Linked DNA regions of Starkeya sp. ORNL1. The protein of the gene in region 1 interacts with the protein of each later gene in a pairwise test. Links are inferred from orthologs where the notes say so. Each region holds a gene or a part of one and is shown on either strand. Other genes may lie near its edges.

Region 1 (3,462 bases):
ACATTGCAAAGCGTGTCCGTGCTACCCGTGAAGGCGTCGATCGCCTGAAGCTCTATGGCCTCGACGAGGCTCTGGGCATGATCAAGGAGCGGGCCACCGCCAAGTTCGACGAGACCATCGAGGTCGCGATCAATCTCGGCGTCGATCCCCGCCATGCCGACCAGATGGTCCGCGGCGTGTGCAACCTGCCGAACGGCTCCGGCCGTACCGTGCGCGTTGCCGTGTTCGCGCGCGGCGCCAAGGCCGACGAGGCCAAGGCGGCCGGTGCCGACATCGTCGGCGCCGAGGACCTCCTGGAGATCGTCCAGGGCGGCACCATCGAGTTCGATCGCTGCATCGCCACGCCGGACCTGATGCCGCTGGTCGGCCGTCTCGGCAAGGTGCTCGGCCCGCGCGGCCTGATGCCGAACCCGAAGGTCGGCACCGTGACCATGGACGTGAAGGGCGCGGTGGAAGCTGCCAAGGGCGGCGCCGTCGAGTTCCGCGTCGAGAAGGCCGGCATCATCCACGCCGGCATCGGCAAGGCCTCGTTCCCGGTCGACAAGCTGGCCCAGAACATCCGCGCCTTCGCCGACGCGGTGGTCCGCGCCAAGCCGACCGGCGCCAAGGGCACCTATGTCCAGCGCATCGCGGTGTCCTCGACCATGGGCCCGGGCGTGAAGGTCGAGCCGGCCACGGTGCTCACCGCGGGTGCCGGCGCCTGATCGAGGTCGCGGTGGCGTGATCGCCGCTATGTGGAAATGTCAAGCCCCTGATGCTATCGGGGGTGACAAATCCACTTCGACCCTCTATATGGCAGGTTTCGCTCCGGACTCGTTCGGGGCGATATCGAAGAAATTTCAGACTTTCGTCCATTAACCCGGACGAAGGGGCCGGTGGGGCTCGCCCTGCCGGCCTAGAGCATGTTCCGCGATGTCCAAGGACGGAAGGGGAACACGCTCTAAGTCCTGTCCGAGACTGCAGGTGCCGCGCCCTCAAAAGCCCGGCGTAATCCCAATCCGGGGCCTGCATAGACGGGGTACGACCGAGACGTGATGCCCGGCTTGCCGGTCGTTGGGTTTCGGCTCGAACCAGCGCCTTGGCCGGAATTTCCGGGTCCCAGGGGGACAGGAACTAAGCGTCGACCCGTCTTCTCGAAGATGGGCCGGCAAGGCGCAAACCGGCGGAGCGGGATCCTCCCAATCCGCCACCGGAGAGCAAGAGAAGTGGATCGAGCGCAAAAAGAAGAGCTCGTCGCGTCGCTTTCCGAAGTGTTCAAGAGCACTTCGGTTGTCGTCGTGGCCCACTATTCCGGTATCACCGTCGCTCAGATGTCCAAGCTGCGTCAGCAGATGAAGGCGAGCGGCGCGACCGTGAAAGTGGCTAAGAACCGCCTCGCGAAGATCGCTCTCGAAGGATCGGACGTCGCACATGTCGGCTCCCTGCTGAAGGGCCCGACCATCATCGCTTATTCGAGCGATCCTGTTGCGGCGCCGAAGGTTGCCGTCGACTTCGCCAAGACCAATGACAAGTTCGTCATCCTTGGCGGGGCATTCGGCAAGACCGCCCTCAACCCCGACGGTGTCAAGGCCCTGGCCACGATGCCGTCTCTGGACGAACTGCGCGCCAAGCTGATTGGGCTCATCAACGCCCCGGCTACCAAGATCGCACAGGTCGTCAACGCGCCGGCGGCGAAGCTCGCCCGCGTGTTCGGGGCTTACGGCCGCGAGAACGAAGCCGCGTGAGGCTTTCCCGGTAAAATCTGGTTCGAACCGAAATCCAAGGACTTAGATAAAATGGCTGATCTGTCGAAGCTCGTCGACGAGCTTTCCAACCTGACCGTCCTCGAGGCTGCCGAGCTCGCGAAGCTCCTCGAAGAGAAGTGGGGCGTCTCCGCTGCGGCCGCCGTGGCCGTCGCCGCCGCTCCGGGTGCTGCCGCCGCCGCTCCGGTGGAAGAGCAGACCGAGTTCACCGTCGTCCTTGCCGCCGCCGGCGACAAGAAGATCGAGGTCATCAAGGAAGTCCGTGCCATCACGGGCCTCGGCCTCAAGGAAGCCAAGGACCTCGTCGAAGCGGCCCCCAAGGCCGTCAAGGAAGGCGTGTCCAAGGAAGAAGCCGAGAAGATCAAGGCGCAGATCGAAAAGGCCGGCGCCAAGGTCGAGCTTAAGTGAGCTCATGAATTTCGGGGTCGCCGGTTCGCCGGCGGCCCCGCGCTTCCGCCTTTCGGAAGCGCGACGAGAGCGTGACGGCTCTCCCGGCGATCTCAGACGGGATCGCCCGGCGAGCCGTCAGGTGCGCAGATGGTCGGAGCATGGGCGCTGGCAAGGCGCCCTTCGGTGTTTCGGCACTCTCGCAATCATGCGGTTCCATGGCCCAGCGGCGGGGCATGGAACGCGCGGACGGATACTCGGACGGAGCGAGGAGCGACATGGCGCAGACGTTCACCGGTCGTAAGCGGGTCCGCAAGTTCTTCGGCAAGATCCAGGAAGTGGCTGAGATGCCGAACCTCATCGAGGTTCAGAAGGCATCCTATGACCAGTTCCTGCAGATCCAGGAGCCGAAGGGCGGGCGCGACGACGACGGCATTCAGGCGGTTTTCAAGTCCGTATTCCCGATTTCCGACTTTTCGGGCGCGGCCATGCTGGAATTCGTACGCTACGAATTCGAGCCGCCAAAATATGACGTCGACGAGTGCCGCCAGCGCGGCATGACATTCGCGGCTCCGCTCAAGGTGACGCTGCGTCTCATCGTGTTCGATGTCGACCCGGATACCGGCGCCAAGTCCGTCAAGGACATCAAGGAGCAGGATGTCTATATGGGCGACATCCCGCTGATGACGATGAACGGTACCTTCATCGTCAACGGCACCGAGCGCGTCATCGTCTCCCAGATGCACCGCTCGCCGGGCGTGTTCTTCGATCACGACAAGGGCAAGACGCACTCCAGCGGCAAGCTGCTGTTCGCCGCCCGCATCATCCCGTATCGCGGTTCCTGGCTCGACATCGAGTTCGACGCCAAGGACATCGTCTATGCGCGCATCGACCGCCGTCGCAAGATCCCGACGACATCGCTGCTGTTCGCGCTCGGGCTGGACGGCGAGGAGATCCTCAACACCTTCTACAACACCATCACCTTCTCCCGCGCGAAGGACGGCTGGCGCATGCCGTTCGATCCCAAGCGCATGAAGGGCTACAAGGCGGTCGCCGACCTGATCGACGCCGACACCGGCGAAGTCGTGGTCGAGGCCGGCAAGAAGGTGACCGTCCGCCAGGCGCGCCAGCTCGCCGAGAAGGGCCTCAAGGCCCTGAAGATCTCGGACGACGAGATGGTCGGCCAGTACATCGCCGAGGATCTGGTCAACCCGACCTCGGGTGAGATCTATGTCGAGGCCGGTGACGAGATCACCGAGAAGATGCTGAAGCAGCTCGTCGAGCTTGGCTATGACGAGGTGCCGGTACTCGACATCGACCACATCAATGTCGG
Region 2 (3,290 bases), 420 kb from region 1 along the record:
CAGCCAACCCGCGCGCCGCCAACGCGTTCGGCCACATCATCGAGATCGCCGAAGCCGACGGCGATTTCGCTGCGACCACCGGCAAGTGGGAAGTGCTGCTGAAGTGCGGCGATCCCTCCGTCGCCGCGGTCGGCGCCTCCTTCTCGACCGAGACCACCAAGAATGGCTGGTTCGGCATGCCGGACAATTGCGCCGTCGACGCCGCCGGCCGGCTCTGGGTCGCCACCGACGGCAATAATCCGAAGGACACCGGCCGCACCGACGGCCTCTGGGCGGTCGACGTGGACGGCGAGGCCCGCGCCACCTCGAAGCTGTTCTTCCGCGTGCCGGTCGGCGCCGAACTGTGCGGCCCGCTGTTCACGCCGGACGACAAAAGCGCCTTCGTTGCGGTCCAGCATCCGGGCGACGGCGGCACCGACTGGGCGCCGTTCGGCCGGCCGTCCTACTACGAGGACCTGTCGACCCGCTGGCCGGACTTCAAGAACGACATGCCGGTGCGCCCGGCCGTCGTCGTCATCACCAAGAAGGACGGCGGCAAGATCGGGGTTTGAGGCCCCGCGTCTGCCTCGAACCGTCATGGCCGGGCTTGTCCCGGCCATCCACGGTTGTTCATGCAGCAAGGTCGTGGATGCCCGGGACAAGCCCGGGCATGACCGACTGTCTTCACCCGAACCGATTGTTCCGCGGGAAGCCCTTCGGCGGCAGCCGGCCGGCTCCGGCACGCTCGCCGCGCCATTCGGTAAGGTCGTTCACCGTCCAGGTGCGAGCGGAGGTGTCGGTCCAGGTCAGCCCGTCGGCAAGCGAGAACACCTTCACGTCGGCCAGCCCGCCATCCTTGTAGCGCTGCAGCCTGACGCCGCGGCCGCGGGTCATTTCCGGGATCTGGGTGAGCGGGAACAGCAGCAGCTTGCGGTTATCGCCGATCACCGCGACGGTGTCGCCCATCGCCGGCACCACGGCGCAGGCTTCCTGCGCGTCGACGCCGAGCACCTGCTTGCCCTTGCGGGTATTGGCGATGCAATCATCCTCGGCGACCACGAAGCCACGGCCTTCCTTCGCCGCCACCAGCAGCTTGCGGCCGCCCTGATAGACGAACACCGTAATCAGCTCGGCTTCCTGCTCGAGGTCGATAGAGAGTCGCAACGGCTCGCCATGGCCGCGCCCGCCCGGCAGTTTGGAAGCGTCGAGCGTGTAGAAGCGGCCGTTGGTGGCGAACACCAGAAGCTTCGACGTGGTCTCGGCGAAGAAGGACAGCTTGAGCGCGTCGTCGCCCTTGAAGGCGAGCGTCGACTGATCGGCGACATGGCCCTTGAGCGCGCGGATCCAGCCCTTCTCCGACACTACGACGGTGATCGGCTCACGCTCTATCATCGCTTCGCTCACCGCGTCGGCGTCGTGCGCGGCGGCCTCGCCGAAGCCGGTGCGGCGACGGCCCAGGTCAGTGTCGGGAGCGAAGCGTTTGCGGGTTTCGCCGAGCTCCCAGGCGATGGTCTTCCACTGCCTCGCCTCGGAGCCGAGCAGCTTCTCGATGCCGTCCTTCTCCTTGGAGAGCGCGTCATGCTCCTTGCGGATCTCGAACTCCTCGAGCTTGCGCAAGCTGCGCAGCCGCATATTGAGGATGGCCTCGGCCTGCACATCGGTCAGTTCGAAGCGCGCCATCAGCGCCGGCTTCGGCTCGTCCTCCTCGCGGATGATGCGGATCACCTCGTCGAGATTGAGATAGGCGATCAGATAGCCGCCCAGCACTTCGAGCCGGTGCTCGATCTCGCTCAGGCGATGGCGCGAGCGGCGCAGCAGCACATCGCGGCGATGGTCGAGCCATTCCAGCAGGGCTTCGCCGAGGCTCACCACCTTCGGCACCAGCCCGCCGACCAGCACGTTCATGTTGAGCGGGAAGCGGATCTCAAGCTCGGAAAGCCGGAACAGGCTCTCCATCATCAGCTCGGCATCGACATTGCGCGCCCGCGGCTCCAGCACGAGGCGCACATCCTCGGCGGATTCGTCCCGAACATCGGCCAGCAGCGCCAGCTTCTTCTCGTTCAGCAGTTCGGCGATCTTCTCGACCAGGCGCGACTTCGGCACGCCATAGGGGATTTCGGTGACGACGACGACATAAGTGCCGCGGCCGGTCTCCTCCTTGTGCCAGCGCGCCCGCAGCCGAAAGCCGCCGCGCCCGGTCGCATAGGCGTCGGCGATCTGGTTCGGGCCGTCGATGATGACGCCGCCGGTCGGGAAATCCGGCCCCTTCACGAAGCGCATCAGATCGTCGGTGGTAGCCGAGCGATTATCGATGAGATGCAGGCAGGCATCGATCAGCTCGGCCGCATTGTGCGGCGGGATCGAGGTCGCCATGCCCACCGCGATGCCGGTCGAGCCGTTCGCCAGCAGGTTCGGGAAGGCGGCGGGAAGGACGACCGGCTCCTCGCTCTGGCCGTCATAATTAGGACGGAAGGCGACCGCGTCCTCGTCGATGCCGTCGAGCATCAGGCGCGCGACTTCGGTCATGCGCGCTTCGGTGTAGCGGTGCGCTGCGGCGTTGTCGCCGTCGATATTGCCGAAATTGCCCTGCCCGTCGACCAGCGGATAACGCTGCGAGAAATCCTGCGCGAGGCGCACCAGCGCGTCATAGATCGCCTGGTCGCCGTGCGGATGGAAGGTACCCATCACGTCGCCGACGATCTTCGCCGATTTCTTGAACGCCGTGCCGGGATCGAGCCGCAGCAGCCGCATGCCATAGAGGATGCGCCGGTGCACCGGTTTCAGCCCGTCGCGGGCGTCCGGCAGCGCGCGGTGCATGATGGTGGAGAGCGCATAGGCGAGGTAGCGCTCCTCGAGCGCCGCCTTCAGGCCAACCGGCTCGATCGAGCCGCCATCCGGCGGAATCGGTCTCTCACCCATGATTCTTGTCCATGGTTTTCATGGTTTCTTGGCTACATCGAGAGCGTGACGTGAACAAGTAGCGAACGTCCGTGGTGAGCGTGAATTCTGGCGTCTCGGACGCGGATTAAATCTCTGTAATATTTCGCGCGCGCAAGCTGCGAATCAGCAAATCCGGAGTGCGAAGTTACCACCCTAACGTGTTACTTCGCCGGCATGTCAGTTTGTCTGAATAAGCATTCACGCTTATGGCTGAATTTCGCAACTTCATTCACGTTCGGAACCGAATCCGTCGGTAAAAGTTCTCCCGGTCGGCGACTCAACGCCCCCATGGAGGCTTTCATGCGTAATTTTGTGCTTGCCGCTTTCGGTTCTGCTGCGCTCGGCCTGTTTGCTGCCGGTTCGGCATCTGC
Region 3 (4,259 bases), 190 kb from region 1 along the record:
ACGGGCTGATCGCGCTCGGCCTGCCACGGAACATGGCGATCCCCGCCAATCAGGATCCCGCCTATTTCGATCTCGGCCTGTGTGGTCCCTACCGCACCGATTTTCGCGATCGGCCGGACTATTGCGGGCTGTTCAAGACCACGTCACTGCGCAACGTCGCGCTACGGAAGAGTTTCTTCCACAACGGGATCTTTCACGATCTGCGCGATGCCGTCGCCTTCTATATCTATCGCGACGTAGAGCCGGAGCGCTTCTATCCGCGTCGACCGGATGGCACGATCGCCATCTATAACGACCTGCCAGAGCGCTACTGGGACAATCTCAACCAGGATCCGCCGTTCGGCGGCAAGCCCGGTGATCGCCCGGCACTCACGGAAGACGAGATCGACGACGTCGTCGCCTTCCTGAAGACGCTGACCGACGGCTACTCGACGTCGGCTGACAACGCGATGGCACAGAAGGCCGCACGTTAGAACGGGCGCTAATGCGCCTCGACCTGCACCACGCCGGGCACAGCCTTGATGGCGCCGGCGATCTGCGGCGACAGGGCGAAGCGGCCGGGCAGCTTCACCTCCACCTGGGTGTCGCCGCGCTCGCCGAGCAGCAGCACCAAAGCCACCTGCCCGTCCCCTCGCCCGCCGCCCGCGAGCGAATTGAGCCGCGCGGCGACGCTCTCCAGCGGATCGGGCGAGCGCAGGAAGATGCGCAGCCCCTTCTGCATCTTGGTTGCGGCGGCATCGAGCGGCTCGGCGCTTTGGATCCGCGCGCGCACATCCTCGCCCTGCAACTCCGCCGACACGTGGAGCAGCAGCGCGGTGCCGGGCTCCAGCACCTCGCGAAGTTGCGCCAGCCCTTCCGAGAAGATCACTGCCTCGAACTGGCCGGACGGGTCGGAAAGCCCGACAATGCCCATCTTGGTGCCGGTCTTGGTGCGGCGCTCCTGCCGGCTGACGACGGTCGCGGCGAGCCGGCCGGCGGCGGCGCCGGCGCGTACCGAGCGGGTGAAGTCGGTCCAGCGCTGCACCCGCAGGCGCTCCAGTGCCGGGGCGTAATCGTCGAGCGGATGGCCGGTGAGAAAGAAGCCGATGGCATCGTATTCGCGCTGCAGCCGCTCGGCCGGCAGCCACGCCTCGGCGTTGGGCAATGGCAGGCTGGCGCGCGCCGCGCCGCTGCCGAACATGTCGTTCTGCCCGACCGCGGCGTCCGCTCCGAGCCGCGCCGCATGGGCGAGCACCGGATCGATGGCGGCGAGCGCGCGGGCACGATTCGGCTCCACCGTATCGAACGCGCCGGCGCTGACCAGGCTTTCCAAAGTCCGCTTGTTCAGTGCCTTGGCATTGATGCGGGCGGCGAAGTCGGCGAGATCGGCGAAGGGCCGTTCGCCGCGCGCCTCGACGATGGCATCGACCGCATGGCCGCCGACGCCCTTGATGGCGGCTAGCGCGTAATAAATCTTGCCGTCGCGCACCGCGAATTCACGGCCGGAATGGTTCACCGACGGCGGCACCACCACGATGCCGAGCCGCTGCGCTTCCTGGCGGAATTCGCCGAGCTTGTCGGTGTTCGACATATCGAGCGTCATCGACGCGGCGATGAATTCCGCCGGGTAGTTCGCCTTCATATAGGCGGTCTGGTAGGCGACCAGGGCATAGGCCGCCGCGTGGCTCTTGTTGAAGCCGTAGTCGGCGAACTTGGCGAGCAGGTCGAAAATTTCCGATGACTTGCCCTTGGTGACGCCGCGCTCCACCGCGCCGTCGACGAAGCGTTCGCGCTGCTTGTCCATCTCGGCGCGGATCTTCTTGCCCATGGCGCGGCGCAGCAGGTCGGCTTCGCCGAGCGAATAGCCCGACAGCGTCTGCGCGATCTGCATCACCTGTTCCTGGTAGATGATGACGCCGTACGTTTCCTTCAGGCTGGTCTCGAGCGCGGGGTGGACATACTCCGCCTTCTCCTGCCCGTTCTTCACCGCGCAATAGACCGGGATATTGGCCATCGGGCCCGGGCGGTACAGCGCGACGAGGGCGATGATGTCCTCCAGCCGGTCCGGCTTCATGTCCACCAGCGCGCGCCGCATGCCGGAGCTTTCCACCTGGAACACGCCCACCGTCTCGCCGCGGGTGAGCATGTCGTAGCTCTTCTTGTCGTCGAGCGGGATGGTGCCGAGATCGAGCGTGATGCCGCGTTGCGCCACCAGGCGCACCGCGGTCTGCAGCACGGTCAGGGTCTTGAGGCCGAGGAAGTCGAACTTCACCAGTCCGGCCTGCTCGATCCACTTCATATTGTATTGCGTAACCGGCATATCAGAACGCGGGTCGCGATAGAGCGGCACCAGTTCGGCGAGCGGACGATCGCCGATGACGATGCCGGCCGCGTGGGTCGAGGCGTGGCGGTTCAGCCCTTCGAGCCGCACCGCGATGTCGAAGGCGCGCTTCACCACCGGCGAGGAATCGCGCTCGGCCTGGAGGCGCGGCTCGTCATCGATGGCGCGGGCCAGCGTCACCGGATTGGCCGGGTTCTGCGGCACCAGCTTGCAGAGCTTGTCGACCTGGCCATAAGGCATCTCCAGCACGCGGCCGACGTCGCGCAGCACGCCGCGCGCCTGCAAGGTGCCGAACGTGATGATCTGTGCCACCTGATCGCGCCCGTAGCGCTGTTGCACATAGCGGATCACCTCGTCGCGCCGCTCCTGGCAGAAATCGATGTCGAAGTCCGGCATCGAGACGCGCTCGGGATTGAGGAAGCGCTCGAACAGCAGGCCGAAGCGCAGCGGATCAAGGTCGGTGATGGTCAGCGAATAGGCGACCAGCGAGCCGGCGCCCGAGCCGCGCCCCGGCCCGACCGGGATGCCCTGCGCCTTCGCCCATTTGATGAAGTCCGACACGATGAGGAAGTAGCCCGGGAACTGCATCCGGGTGATGATTTCCAGCTCGAAGGCCAGTCGGTCGCGATAGACCTTCTCGTCGAGGCCGGGCGCGGTGCCGTGCACGGCGAGCCGGCGGGCCAGCCCCTCCTCCGCCTGCAGGCGCAGTTCCTCAGCCTCGTCGCGGTCAAAGGTAAAGCGCGGCAGGATCGGCTTGATGGTGCGGGGGCGATAGGCGCAGCGCCGCGCCACTTCGATCGTATTGGCCAGCGCCTCGGGCAGATCGGCAAACAGCGCCATCATCTCGGCACGGGTGCGGAAGCGGTGCTCGGGGGTCAGTTGCCGGCGGTTACTCTCGGCCACCAGCCGGCCCTCGGCGATACAGACCAACGCGTCATGCGCCTCATAGTCGTCTGTGCTGGCGAAGAAGGGTTCGTTGGTGGCGACGATGGGCAGTTCGGCTCGATAGGCCAGTTCCAGCAGTTGGGCCTCCACCGCCCGCTCCTCGGCCGCGCCGTGACGCTGGACCTCGACATAAAGCCGGTCGCCGAACAGGCGCGCCAGCGTGGCCAGCCGGGTCTCGGCGAGTTCGCCATTGCCCGACGCGATCGCCCGGTCGATCGGGCCATCCGGCCCGCCAGTAAGCGCGATCAAGCCATCGGTCGTGTCCTCCAGCCACGCACTGCGGATATGCGGTGCGCCATCGGTGGCGGTGTCGAGATAGCTGCGCGAGACCAGCGCCATGAGGTTGCGCCAGCCATGCTCATCCGCGGCGAGCAGAACGATGCGCGGCCGCGTCGTTTGCGGCCCGCGGGCGTTCTGCTGATCGGCGAAGTCCACCGCCACCGCGCAGCCGACGATAGGCTGGATGCCGGAGCCGGCCAGCTTCTCGGAGAATTCCAGCGCACCAAACAGGTTTCCGGTGTCGGTGAGCGCGAGAGCCGGCTGCTTGTCCTTCTTCGCCAGTTCGGCGAGCTTGCCGATGGTGAGCGCGCCTTCGAGCAGCGAGAAAGACGAGTGGACGTGCAGATGCACGAACCCAAGCTCAGACCCTGCCATCGCCACTCTCCTCGCCGACTCGATCCGGCGAATGGTGGGGATACCGCGCGGCCGCGTCTACGGTGCTGGCCGTGCAGTCCCCGTCTTCCTCAGGCGCCGCCGATCAACCCGGCCCAGGCGCCGATCATGGCGACGAACAGGCCGATGGACGAGAGCGCAGCGACTTCACGGAGCAGGATGCGGATCATGGCGACCTCCATGGAACATAGGAAGAACATTGTTGCCCTTCCGTTCCAGAGTCAAATCCGTTCCACATCTGTTCTCGTTCGTCGTTACCGAAATCCTAATGCCAGTCTCAGACGAGCTCGACGACCCGCCCTTCGCGGAGCGTGACGCGCCG

What was found. Proteins that work in one complex are often made in the same cells at the same time.
Region 2: the proteins of rplL (region 1) and parC interact in binary tests that used the Escherichia coli proteins (3 or more experiments, as listed by UniProt). The link is inferred for Starkeya sp. ORNL1 from one-to-one orthologs.
Region 3: the proteins of rplL (region 1) and dnaE interact in binary tests that used the Escherichia coli proteins (3 or more experiments, as listed by UniProt). The link is inferred for Starkeya sp. ORNL1 from one-to-one orthologs.

The regions. Positions count from the first base shown.
Region 1 is NZ_CP048834.1:975,602-979,063, reverse strand. The notes cover bases 564-3,462. They hold rplL (50S ribosomal protein L7/L12), read left to right. Parts: upstream 564-1,775; coding sequence 1,776-2,150; downstream 2,151-3,462. Other genes in these bases: rpoB (DNA-directed RNA polymerase subunit beta), read left to right, coding at 2,408-3,462; rplJ (50S ribosomal protein L10), read left to right, coding at 1,206-1,724; rplA (50S ribosomal protein L1), read left to right, coding at 564-704. Also shown: more of rplA, read left to right, coding at 1-563. UniProt on the Escherichia coli protein: The binding site for several of the GTPase factors involved in protein synthesis (IF-2, EF-Tu, EF-G and RF3). Is thus essential for accurate translation.
Region 2 is NZ_CP048834.1:558,949-562,238, reverse strand. The notes cover bases 282-3,290. They hold parC (DNA topoisomerase IV subunit A), read right to left. Parts: upstream 2,899-3,290; coding sequence 664-2,898; downstream 282-663. Other genes in these bases: G3545_RS02745 (hypothetical protein), read left to right, coding at 3,220-3,290; G3545_RS02755 (PhoX family phosphatase), read left to right, coding at 282-551. In the rest of the region: more of G3545_RS02755, read left to right, coding at 1-281. UniProt on the Escherichia coli protein: Topoisomerase IV is essential for chromosome segregation; it is the principal protein responsible for decatenating newly replicated chromosomes. It relaxes supercoiled DNA.
Region 3 is NZ_CP048834.1:786,376-790,634, forward strand. Bases 282-4,259 are described here. They hold dnaE (DNA polymerase III subunit alpha), read right to left. Parts: upstream 3,920-4,259; coding sequence 482-3,919; downstream 282-481. Other genes in these bases: G3545_RS03795 (cytochrome c peroxidase), read left to right, coding at 282-473; G3545_RS03805 (ABC transporter ATP-binding protein), read right to left, coding at 4,215-4,259. Also shown: more of G3545_RS03795, read left to right, coding at 1-281. UniProt on the Escherichia coli protein: DNA polymerase III is a complex, multichain enzyme responsible for most of the replicative synthesis in bacteria. This DNA polymerase also exhibits 3' to 5' exonuclease activity. The alpha chain is the DNA polymerase catalytic subunit.